2 regions of the Streptomyces sp. NPDC006711 genome follow, and region 1 is predicted to be linked to the other one. Evidence: riboswitches for the same ligand, from Rfam matches in the RefSeq annotation. Region 1 holds a riboswitch; the other holds the start of a gene.

Region 1 (5,575 bases):
GGCCCGCGTCCCGCGCGACCCGCGCGAGGAAGCGGCGCCGGAAGCCGTCGCTCTCCAGGGAGCCGTGCCAGTGCGTGCCCCACACCGCGCCGGACCGGCAGCCGTCCAAGAAGGGCTCCCCGCCCAGGACTTGGGCGACGCCGTGGTGGATCTCGTACCCCTCGACGCGCTCGCCCAGCGCCGTGCCGACGGGCCGCGCCAGGGTCTTCTCGGCGGCGAACCGCACCCGCACCGGCAGCAGGCCGAGCCCGGGCACCGAGCCCGCCCGTGACTCGACGTCGTCCTCGATGTGCTCACCGAGCAACTGGAACCCGCCGCAGATCCCGAGCACAGGGCGGCCCTCGGCGGCCCGGCGGGCGATCTCGGCGGCCAGACCGCGCTCGCGCAGCCACTCCAGGGCGCGCACGGTGCCGCGCGTGCCCGGCACCACCACGAGGTCGGCGTCGGCCAGTTCCTCGGGCCGGTCCACGAACCGCACGACGACGCCGGGCTCGGCGGCAAGGGCGTCCACGTCGGTGAAGTTGCTCATCAGCGGCACCGCGCACACCGCGATCCGCAGCACGTCCTCGCCGACGGGCGGCGCCACCACCGACTCGCGCACGGCGCCGCGCATCGACACCCTGAGCCCGTCCTCCTCGTCGATGCCGAGGCCGTGGGCGTAGGGCAGGATCCCGTAGGTGTGGCGTCCGGTGAGGCCGCGCAGCATTTCGATGCCGGGCTCAAGCAGCGTCACATCGCCCCGGAACTTGTTGACGACGTAGCCGGCGACCAGCGCCTGGTCCTCGGGGCTCAGGAGCGCCGTCGTGCCGAAGAACGAGGCGAAGACGCCGCCCCGGTCGATGTCGCCGACCACCACGACCGGCAGCCGGGCGGCCCGCGCGATGCCCATGTTGACGATGTCGGTGCGCCGCAGGTTGATCTCGGCCGGACTGCCCGCGCCTTCGCAGATCACGGCGTCATACGTGGCCCGCAGCTCGGCCAGGCAGTCCAGTACGGTGCCGAGCAGCGCCTCGCGGCCGCCCCGGTGCGGCGCGGTGGCGGACGCGGGGCCCGGGGACCCGAAGAACCCGCGGGCGCTCAGCTCGCCGACGGGCCTGCCCATCAGGACGACCTGGCTCGAGCGGTCGCTGCCGGGCTTGAGCAGCACCGGATTCATCAGCGCGCTCGGCTCCACCCGGGCGGCCTGTGCCTGCATCGCCTGGGCCCGGCCGATCTCCGCGCCCTCACGCGTGACGAACGAGTTCAGCGACATGTTCTGGCCCTTGAACGGCGCGACCTTGACGCCCCGGCGCACCAGCCACCGGCAGATCCCGGCCGTCACGACGCTCTTGCCCGCGTCCGATGTCGTGCCCGCGATCAGCAGCCCGCCACCCATGTACGTCCCTTCCTCACAGCGGCCCTCGTCGCCACGGCGGCGGCCAGCGTCAGCCAGCTGACCCGGCGCGAGAGCCGTACGGCCCGTTCGATGTCCGCGACGGTGACGGCCCGGCCCGGCGCGTTCAGGACCGGCCGATGCTCCATGCGCCCCGCGTAGGAGAGCGTGCCGCCGAGCCGCACGCCGAGCGCGCCGGCGAACGCGGCCTCGACCGGGCCCGCGTTGGGGCTGGGGTGGCGGCCCGCGTCGGCGCGCCAGGCCCGTACCGCGCCCCGGGGGTCGGGGCCCGCGAGCGCCGCGAGGACGGCGGTGAGCCGGGCACCCGGCCAGCCCGCCACGTCGTCGAGGCGTGCCGAAGCCCAGCCATATTTGCGGTACTTATCCGACTTGTGCCCGACCATCGCGTCCAGCGTGTTGACCGCCCGGAAACCCACGAGACCGGGCACGCCCGCGAGCGCGCCCCACACCAGGGCCCCGACGACGGCGTCGGAGGTGTTCTCGGCGACCGACTCGACCACCGCCCGCGCGACGCCGTCGGCGTCCAGGGACCGCGGGTCGCGGCCGCACAGATGCGGCAGGCGCTCGCGGGCCGCCGCCAGGTCGCCGGCGGCGAGCGCACCCCCGATGGCCCGGGCCTCGCGGCCGAGCGAGGTGCCGCCGACCACGGTCCAGGTGGCGGCGGCGGTCAGGGCCAGGCTCGCGCGGGGGCGGCCGCGCAGGGCACGGGAGAGGAGGGCCGCGCCAGCGGTGGCGCCGCCCGCGCAGATCAGGGTGTGCAGCGCGCCCCGGCCCCGGTGGTCGCGCCACAGCGCGCGCTCCACGGCGGCCGAGGCCCGGCCGAACGCGGCGACCGGATGGCCCCGGCGCGGGTCGCCGAGCAGGAGGTCGGCGACGAGACCGGCGGTGACGCCGTGGGCGAAGGTGCGATCGGCCCGCATGCTCAGCGCGCCGGGGCGTCGCGGAAGGGGCCGGAAAGTCTCGGTGGGCAGGCGCGCATGGCGGTGTGTCCTCACTCAGGGTGTCCGCGCCCTGGTTCGACGTGACCGGCGGTGAGAGTTCCTGGCTCGCGGGGATCGCTCCCCGGTGACAGTGGCGGGACCGCGCCGGATTCGCACCGGCTTCCTCTCCTGCCGCCGTAGCTGGCCGGTGCAGTCCACCACGGTCCGAGAACAGCCGTCAACTTGCCGTTGACCTGCGGCGCGAGAGCGTGTCCCGGCGCACACGCGAGCGCCCTCCGGCCGGGGGCCGAAGGGCGGTTCGCGGGGTGCGCGCGGCGCCGGGAAGTGCCCCGTGGGGCCCCGGGCGCCGGGTCAGGCGACGATCAGATGGATCCCGTACGCCACGGCCGCAGCGCAGAGCGCGAAGCAGGCGTACGCGGTGGTGCGGGCCACCAGCACGTTGCCGGATCCCGAGGTCGCGGCCTCCCGCTTGGCGAGGCCGACGACGCCGAGGGTGAACAGGCCCACCAGGCCGACGGTCACCGCGAGGCTGACGCCGAAGACGGAGCCGAGGGCCGCCCAGTCGATGTGCATGAGGATTCCTTACCTGTACCTGGTCGGTGCCGGTCAGACCGCGGCCGGGGTGGGCGGGTCGGCGGGGGCCACCGGGGCCGGGGCCTGGATCGTGGCCCTGAGGTCGCCGACCGCGAGGTCGGCGGCGGAGAGCAGGACGCCGGTGGGCGGCGGGGAGACGGCGGCGATCGCGGTGGTGATGACACCGGCGGGCTCTGCGTCGGCCGGAGCGGTCTTGTCGGCGGTGACGTCGGCGGTGACGTCGTCGTGGCCGACCGGCCGGCGGCGCGAGAGCTTCCAGATGATGCCCGAGCCGGCGATCAGGAGGACGGCGACGGCGGCGATGCCCCAGGGGCCCTGCTGGGTCAGGAACTCCGCGCCCGCTCCGACGACGGCGGCGGCCGGGAGCGTCAGGATCCAGGCGACGGCCATCCGGGTCGCGGTGGACCAGCGGACCACACCGCCCTTGCGGCCGAGGCCCGCGCCCATGACCGAGCCGGAGCAGACCTGGGTGGTGGAGAGCGAGAAGCCGATGTGCGAGGAGGCCAGGATAACGGTGGCGGCGCCGGTCTGGGCGGCGAAGCCCTGCGGCGGGCGCAGCTCGGTCAGGCCCTTGCCCAGGGTGCGGATGATGCGCCAGCCGCCGAGGTAGGTGCCAAGGGCGATGGCCAGGCCCGCCGAGACGATGACCCACAGCGGGGGGTTGGCGCCCGGGTGCAGCACGCCGCCGGTGACCAGGGCGAGGGTGATGATGCCCATCGTCTTCTGGGCGTCGTTGGTGCCGTGGGCGAGCGAGACGAGACCGGCCGAGGCGATCTGGCCCACGCGGTAACCCTTGGCGGTGGCCTTCTCGTCGGTGTTCCGGTTGAGCCGGTAGGTGAGCCTGGTGGCCAGCATCGCGGCGATGCCGGCGACGACCGGGGCGGCGACGGCGGGCAGCAGCACCTTGGTGACGACGGTGGAGCCGTGGACCGAGGACCAGCCGGCCGACATGACCGCGGCGCCGATGAGGCCGCCGAACAGGGCGTGCGACGAGCTGGAGGGCAGCCCGAGCAGCCAGGTCAGCAGGTTCCACAGGATGGCGCCGACCAGGGCCGCGAAGATGACCTCGGTGCGGATTCCCTTTTCGTCGATGATCCCGCCGGAGATCGTCTTGGCGACCTCCACCGACAGGAACGCGCCGACCAGGTTGAGCGCGGCGGACATGGCGACCGCCGTCTTGGGCTTCAGGGCGCCGGTCGAGATGGTGGTGGCCATCGCGTTGGCGGTGTCGTGGAAACCGTTCGTGAAATCGAACACTAGAGCTGTCACGATCACAATCGCGAGCAGCAGCGTGATGTGTTCCATTTACCCAGGCAATCGTTCGACGTCAGTGGCGGGACGAACGTAAGTAACCTGAATGAACGGAAGGTGAACTGGGACGGGCGCAGTGGTGTCCATGGCCGGTTCCGGTGCCCGCCGGGGCCGCCGGGGCCGGTTCGTCGCCGGGCGCGAACCGCTTCAGCGCCCGGCCGCGAACCGTTTCAGCTGCTCGGGAGTCCCGTTGAAGAGATCCTGGTCACCCGGCAGGATTCCGCTCCCGTTCGCGTGCTGCCAGAACGTCCAGTACGACCAGCCCGCCGGCAGCGCGCCCGGGGTGGCGGCGTACCGGGCGAGCCACAGCGGGTGGTCCCCGGCGAAGGCCCGGCTGTGGCCGGTGCAGGCGTTCCACCACGCGGTGCTCGTGTAGATCACGGGCCGGCGGCCGGTGCGCAGCCGCACCTCGTCGCTGAACGCGGCGATCCAGGTGCTCATGGCGGCCGGGGTCAGTCCGTAACAGGCGTCGCCGCCGGAACCCTTGGCGTCGTCGCCGGCTCTGGCGTCCTTGGCGTCCTTGCCGTACGGGTTGTGCTCCAGGTCGACGGCCGGCGGCAGGGTCCGGCCGTCGTCCCGCCAGGCGCCGCCGTTGGTCACGAAGAAGGCGGCCTGCGCGCGGCCGGAGGACTGGTCGGGCACCGCGAAGTGGTAGGCCCCCCGGAGCAGCCCAGCCCGCAGCGCGCCGCCGTACTGCTGCCCGAAGGAGGGATTGCGGTACGACGTCGACTCGGTCGCCTTCACGTACACGAAAGAAGCACCCCGGCTCCGCGCGGACGCCCAGTCGACGTCCCCCTGGTGCGAGGAGACGTCGTGGCCGGCCGGTCTGCCGGCGGCCCGCGCGCCGGGCAGCGCCGTGAGCGCCGTACAGCCGAGCACCAGGGCCGCGAGCCACCCGCGCGGGGCGCCCAGCGCCCGGGCCCTGCGGGCCAGCGGACCACGCTCGCGCGCCATGAATCCCCCCGAATCGCGAGGTAGGGAACAAAACACCGCGAGGCTAGTGGAAGATCACCCACCGGCCCGTACCCCGGCCGCCCGCGCCCTGGCAGGATCAGCCGCATGAGCGACGACGAGGCGGCCATCGCCGGGGCCTGGGCCGAACTGATCGACACCGCGCGCAGGACCGCGGCCGAAGGCCTGGTCGTCGGCACCTCGGGCAATGTGTCGGTACGCGTCGGCGAACTGGTCCTCATCACCCCGACCGGCGTCCCCTACGACCGCCTCGGGCCCGCCGACACCGTCGCCGTGGACCTCGACGGCCGTCAGGTCAGGGGCACGCTCAAGCCCACCAGCGAACTCCCGATGCACCTGGCCGTCTACTGCGGCACCGACGCCC
Region 2 (5,575 bases), on a different contig from region 1:
CGGCCTGTGGGCCACGCTCACCCAGGACCGCGGCTGATGGCCGGGGCCGTGAGCGGCTTCGAGGCGCTGCCGCGCGGGGGAGCCGCCGCAGCGTTCGACGAGGTCGAGATCGCCATCCTGCGCTCCCTCGCCGTCCAGCTGCTCGAACTCATCGGGCCCGGCGACCAGCCCGCCGAGGAGGAGGACCCGCTGGCCGCCCTCTTCGCCGAGGGCCCGAGCGAGCCGCCCACCGACCCGGCGCTCGCCCGCCTCTTCCCCGAGGCGTACGCGAGCGGGGAGAGCGAGGAACTGCGGGCCAAATCGGCCGAGTTCCGGCGCTTCACCGAGAACGACCTGCGGGCTCGCAAGCGCGCCGACGCCCTCGCGGTCGTGCGCGGCCTCGACGAGCTGATCCCCCGGGGCGACGGCGGCGCCGTCCTGAAGCTGACCGCCGACGACGCGCGGCACTGGCTCGGCGCCCTCAACGACCTGCGGCTGACCATCGCCACCCGCCTGGACATCACCGATGAGGACGAGAGCGGCGAGCTCTACCGGCTGCCGGACGACGACCCGCGCAAGCCGATGGTGATGGCCTATCTGTGGCTGGGTGTGCTGCAAGAAACACTCATCGACACGCTCATGCCCTGAGCGATCGACCGGAAAATGACCGTTCGCTCAGCGGACGCTCAAATCCGTATAACGATCCCATCACCACATCGACCTGCTTTGTCATATTGAATGCGGTTTGTCCGCTTCTTCCTGTGATCCCTGCCACAAAGGCCGCTGGGGATCACCCATAAGCCCGTGATAAATCTTCACGACCACCCGGGGACGCCACCCATGTTCCCGGGGGCGCTTCGACCGGCTGACCGCCGGCGGCACTCCATCCACATCCGGGGGGATCAGGACCTGATCCGTCGCTTCGTGACCGAGGCGGACGGGTCAGCATGGAGAAAGGCGCACCACCATGACCTCAGCGCAGGTCGACCAGCACGGAGACCGTCCTGCCGGCAATGAGGCCGCGGGGACCGACAGCGTCAACGAACCGGGCGAAGCCGCGGGCGAGGGATACCAGCGGGGCCTCGGGGCCCGGCAGATCCAGATGATCGCGATCGGCGGTGCCATCGGCACCGGCCTCTTCCTCGGCGCGGGCAAGGCCATCTCGAAGGCCGGACCCAGCCTCATCCTGGCGTACGCCATCGCCGGCCTCGTCATCTTCTTCATCATGCGCGCCCTGGGCGAGCTGCTCATGTACCGCCCGGTGTCGGGCTCCTTCTCGGAGTACGCCCGCGAGTTCATCGGCCCGTTCTGGGGCTATGTGACGGGCTGGACGTACTGGCTCTTCTGGGTCGTCACCGGCATCACCGAAGTGACCGCGGCCGCCCAGTACATGTCCTTCTGGACGCACAAGAGCATCCCGCAATGGGCCTACGCCCTGATCTTCACGCTCATCCTGTACGCCGTGAACCTCATCTCCGTGAAGCTCTTCGGCGAGCTGGAGTTCTGGTTCTCGATGGTCAAGGTGACCGCCATCGTCGGCATGATCCTGATCTGCGCCGGCATCCTCACCGTCGGCTTCTCCGACGCCGCGGACACCGCCACCGTCGCCAACCTCTGGAACGACCACGGGTTCTTCCCCAAGGGCATCGGCGGCACGCTGATGACGCTCCAGATCGTGATGTTCGCCTTCCTCGCCGTCGAGCTGGTCGGCGTGACCGCGGGCGAGTCCAAGGACCCCGAGAAGACGCTGCCCAAGGCCATCAACACCGTGCCGTGGCGCATCGCCGTCTTCTACATCGGCGCCCTGATCATGATCCTCTCGGTCGTCCCGTGGCACGAGTTCCAGCCCGGCGTGAGTCCCTTCGTCGCCGCGTTCCAGAAGATGGGCCTCGGCGTCGGCGCGGGCATCGTCAACTTCGTCGTGCTGACCGCCGCGCTCTCCTCCTGCAACTCCGGCATGTACTCCACCGGCCGCATGCTGCGCGACCTCGCGCTCAACGGCCAGGGCCCCAAGGTCTTCACCAAGCTCACCAGGAGCGGCACCCCGCTGGTGGGCACCTCGGTCTCCGCCGGGCTCATGCTGGTCGGTGTCTGGATCAACTACGTCGCGCCCGGCAAGGCCTTCGACTACGTCGTCTCCTTCGCCACGATCTCCGGCATGTGGGCCTGGATCATGATCCTGGTCTGCCAGATCCGCTACCGCGCCAAGTCCGACCGCGGCGAACTGCCGCAGTCCACCTTCCGCGCCCCCGGAGCCCCGTGGACCAGCTGGTTCGCGCTGCTCTTCATCGGCATGGTCATCGTCATGATGGGCATCGACAAGGACTCCCGCGTCTCGCTGTACTGCGCGCCGCTGTGGGCCCTGATCCTGGGCGTCTCCTACCTGGTCCTCAAGGCCAAGAACCCCGAGAACAAGGCGTTCGCCAAGCGCGTCTGACCCCGCTGACCGGCACGTTCTCACCATGTGGGCCGCCGCGTATCGCCACTCGATACGCGGCGGCCCCTTTGCTTATCCTTGCCGACATGCTGACCCTCACCCAGGCCCTGTACGACCAGCTCGTCGCGCACGCCCGCGCCGACCACCCCGACGAGGCGTGCGGTGTGGTCGCGGGCCCGGCCGGCACCGGCCGCCCCGAGCGCTTCATCCCCATGCTGAACGCGGCCCGCTCGCCCACGTTCTACGAGTTCGACTCGCAGGACCTCCTCAAGCTCTACCGCGAGATGGACGACCGCGACGAGGAGCCGGTGATCGTCTACCACTCCCACACCGCGACCGAGGCCTACCCCTCGCGCACCGACGTGTCCTACGCCAACGAGCCCGGCGCGCACTACGTCCTGGTGTCCACTGCGGACACCGACGGCGCGGGCGAGTTCCAGTTCCGCTCGTACCGCATCGTGGACGGTGTGATCACGGAGGAAGACGTCAAGGTCGTCGAGGCCTACTGAGCCAGGCCCACTGAGCCAGGCCTACTGAGTCACCCCCGGGCGCCGTGACGGATGGCGCGTACCGATCGAAATTCGCGCATATCGAAATTCGCGCATACTGTCCGTACGAAATTTTGATCATCGGGCGGCAGGACCCAGGAAGCCGGTGCGAATCCGGCACGGTCCCGCCACTGTGACCGGCCCCGGGGGACCCCCCTCGGAGCCGGAAGCCAGGAACTGACCTGCCGCCTTCTCCCATCGACAGGGGACGTGGAAATCCCCTTGGAGGAGCGCAGCCATGCTCTGGCGCCGCGCGGCACTCGCCGCCGCCCTGCTGTTCCCGCTCGCCGCGTGCACGACGCGGCCGCAGCCCGAGGCCACGGGCGCTACGGCCCCCGGCTTCCCGTACACCGTCACCAACTGCGGCGTGCGCACCACGTTCACCGCGCCTCCCAAGCGGGCCGTCACGATGAACCAGCACGCCACCGAGGTGATGCTGGAGCTCGGCCTCGCCAAGTCCCTTGCCGGGACGGCCTACTTGGACGACAAGGTACTGCCGAAGTACGAGGCGGCCTACCGCTCGGTCCCGGTCCTGGCCGCCGAGTACCCCTCCTACGAAAAGCTCCTGGCCGCCGGCCCCGACTACGTCTACGGCGGTTACGCCTCGGCCTTCGCCGCGGGCGAGGGCCGAAGCCGCGAAGCCCTCGCCAAGAGCGGCATCAAGTCCCGCCTCAACGTGGAGAACTGCCCCCGCGCCGACGCGACCACGATGGACGACGTGTACGAGGAGGTCACCGAGGTCGGCCGCACCTTCGGGGTGCCCGAGCGGGCCCAGACGTGGATACGCTCGGCCCAGGAGGCCAACGAGCGTACCCGGACGGCGCTTTCGGGCCGGGAGCCGGTGCCGGTGTTCGTCTACGACAGCGGCGACAAGACGGCGTTCACGGCCGGCGGCAAGGGCATCGGCAACGACATCGTGACGCGGGCGGGCGGACGCAACATCTTCGCCGACGACCTGAAGACGGCCTCCTTCGGCGACGCGAGCTGGGAGGACGTGGTGGCCCGCGCCCCGAAGACCATCCTCATCCTGGACTACGGCGGCACGAGCGTGGAGGCCAAGAAGAAGCGCCTGCGCGACGACCCGGCGCTCGCCTCGGTGCCCGCCGTCAAGAACAACAGCTTCGCGGTCCTCGCGCTGTCCGACATGGTGACGGGCGTACGGGCCCCGGACGCGGTGGCCAAGCTGGCCGCGCAGCTCGGGGCGGGAGCATGAGGGGGCGCCACCACGCGGGCCCGCAGCCCCGTCCCGCCGGTCGAGAAGGAGCCCGCCGGTGACCCCCCGCCGGCGCTACCTCGCGCTGCTCGGCGGCCTGACCCTCGTGCTCCTGGCCGGCGCCACCGCCGGGCTCGCGCTCGGCTCGGTACGGATACCGGCGGGCGAGGTGTGGGCCATCGTCACCGGCGCCGCCGAACCCGGCCCCTACCGCACCATCGTGCTGGACGTCAGAGCCCCCCGGGTCGTGCTCGGCGCGGTCACCGGCGCCGGTCTCGCCGTCATCGGCACCACCCTCCAGGCCCTCGTGCGCAATCCGCTCGCCGATCCCTTCCTGCTGGGCGTCTCCAGCGGAGCCTCCGCGGGGGCCGTCGCCGTGATCGTCCTCGGGGCCGGCGCCGGGGTGGCCACCACCGTCGCCCTGCCCGCCGCCGCCTTCGCCGGAGCCCTCACCGCCCTCGTCCTCGTCTACGCGCTCGCCCGGCGCGCCGGCTCCCTGGCGGGCGGGCGCCTGGTGCTGGCCGGGGTCGCCGTCTCCTACGTCCTGTCCGCGCTCACCAGCCTGATCCTGGTCACATCGGCCAGCGCCGAACACGTCACGGAAGTCCTGCACTGGACACTCGGCGGACTCGGCGGCGCCCGCTGGGACATGCTCGCTCTGCCCGCGCTCGCCCTCGCCGCGGGCACCCTGCTCCTGATCGCCCTGGCCCGCCCGCTGGACCTGCTGCTCGTCGGCGAGGAGGGCGCCACCGTGCTCGGCCTCGACACCGGGCGCTTCCGCGCGGCCGCCTTCGTGCTGGCATCGCTGCTCACCGGCGTCCTCGTCGCGTACACCGGGTCGATCGGCTTCGTCGGCCTGATGGTGCCGCACGCCGCCCGCATGGCCGTCGGCGCCGCCCACCGCGCCCTGCTGCCCGTCGCGGCCCTGGGCGGCGCCGCCTTCCTCGTCCTGGCCGACCTGGCGGCCCGCACGGTCGCCGCGCCCCAGGACATCCCCGTCGGCGTCCTCACCGCGCTCACCGGCGGCCCCTTCTTCCTGTGGATGCTGCGCGGACACGGCGCCCGCGCGGAAGGCGGCCCCGCATGACCACGCTGCGCGCCCAATCGCTCTCGTACACCACCCCCCAGGGCCGCGCCCTGCTGCACGACATCACCCTGCACGCCGCCGACGGCGAGACCGTCGGCCTGGTCGGGCCCAACGGCAGCGGCAAGACCACACTGCTGCGCTGCGTCTACGCCACCCTGCGCCCCACCTCGGGCCGCGTCCTGCTCGACGGCGCCGACCTGCACGCCCTGCCGGCCAGGGCCCGCGCCCGCCGGCTCGCGACCGTCCCGCAGGACGCCGACGCCGGCGGCATCGAACTGAGCGTGCGGGAGATCGTCGCCATGGGCTGCTCC

The links. A riboswitch is a leader RNA that binds a small molecule or an ion and turns the genes downstream of it on or off. The one in region 1 is predicted to bind cobalamin.
Region 2: it holds a riboswitch for cobalamin, as region 1 does, so the genes downstream of both, ACFYM2_RS20000 (ABC transporter substrate-binding protein) here and ACFYM2_RS16635 (cobalamin biosynthesis protein) in region 1, are expected to answer to the same signal.

Annotation. Positions count from the first base shown of each region.
Region 1 is NZ_JBIAGO010000007.1:60,801-66,375, reverse strand. Features, by position in the region: gene ACFYM2_RS16640 (cobyric acid synthase) at 1-1,375, opposite strand, end outside; gene ACFYM2_RS16635 (cobalamin biosynthesis protein) at 1,357-2,313, opposite strand; cobalamin riboswitch at 2,408-2,549, opposite strand; gene ACFYM2_RS16630 (hypothetical protein) at 2,686-2,907, opposite strand; gene ACFYM2_RS16625 (anion permease) at 2,941-4,233, opposite strand; gene ACFYM2_RS16620 (lysozyme) at 4,387-5,193, opposite strand; gene ACFYM2_RS16615 (class II aldolase/adducin family protein) at 5,299-5,575, shown strand, end outside.
Region 2 is NZ_JBIAGO010000009.1:157,595-163,169, reverse strand. Features, by position in the region: gene clpS (ATP-dependent Clp protease adapter ClpS) at 1-37, shown strand, start outside; gene ACFYM2_RS20015 (DUF2017 domain-containing protein) at 37-627, shown strand; gene ACFYM2_RS20010 (amino acid permease) at 947-2,416, shown strand; gene ACFYM2_RS20005 (M67 family metallopeptidase) at 2,503-2,925, shown strand; cobalamin riboswitch at 3,018-3,165, shown strand; gene ACFYM2_RS20000 (ABC transporter substrate-binding protein) at 3,203-4,177, shown strand; gene ACFYM2_RS19995 (FecCD family ABC transporter permease) at 4,236-5,264, shown strand; gene ACFYM2_RS19990 (ABC transporter ATP-binding protein) at 5,261-5,575, shown strand, end outside.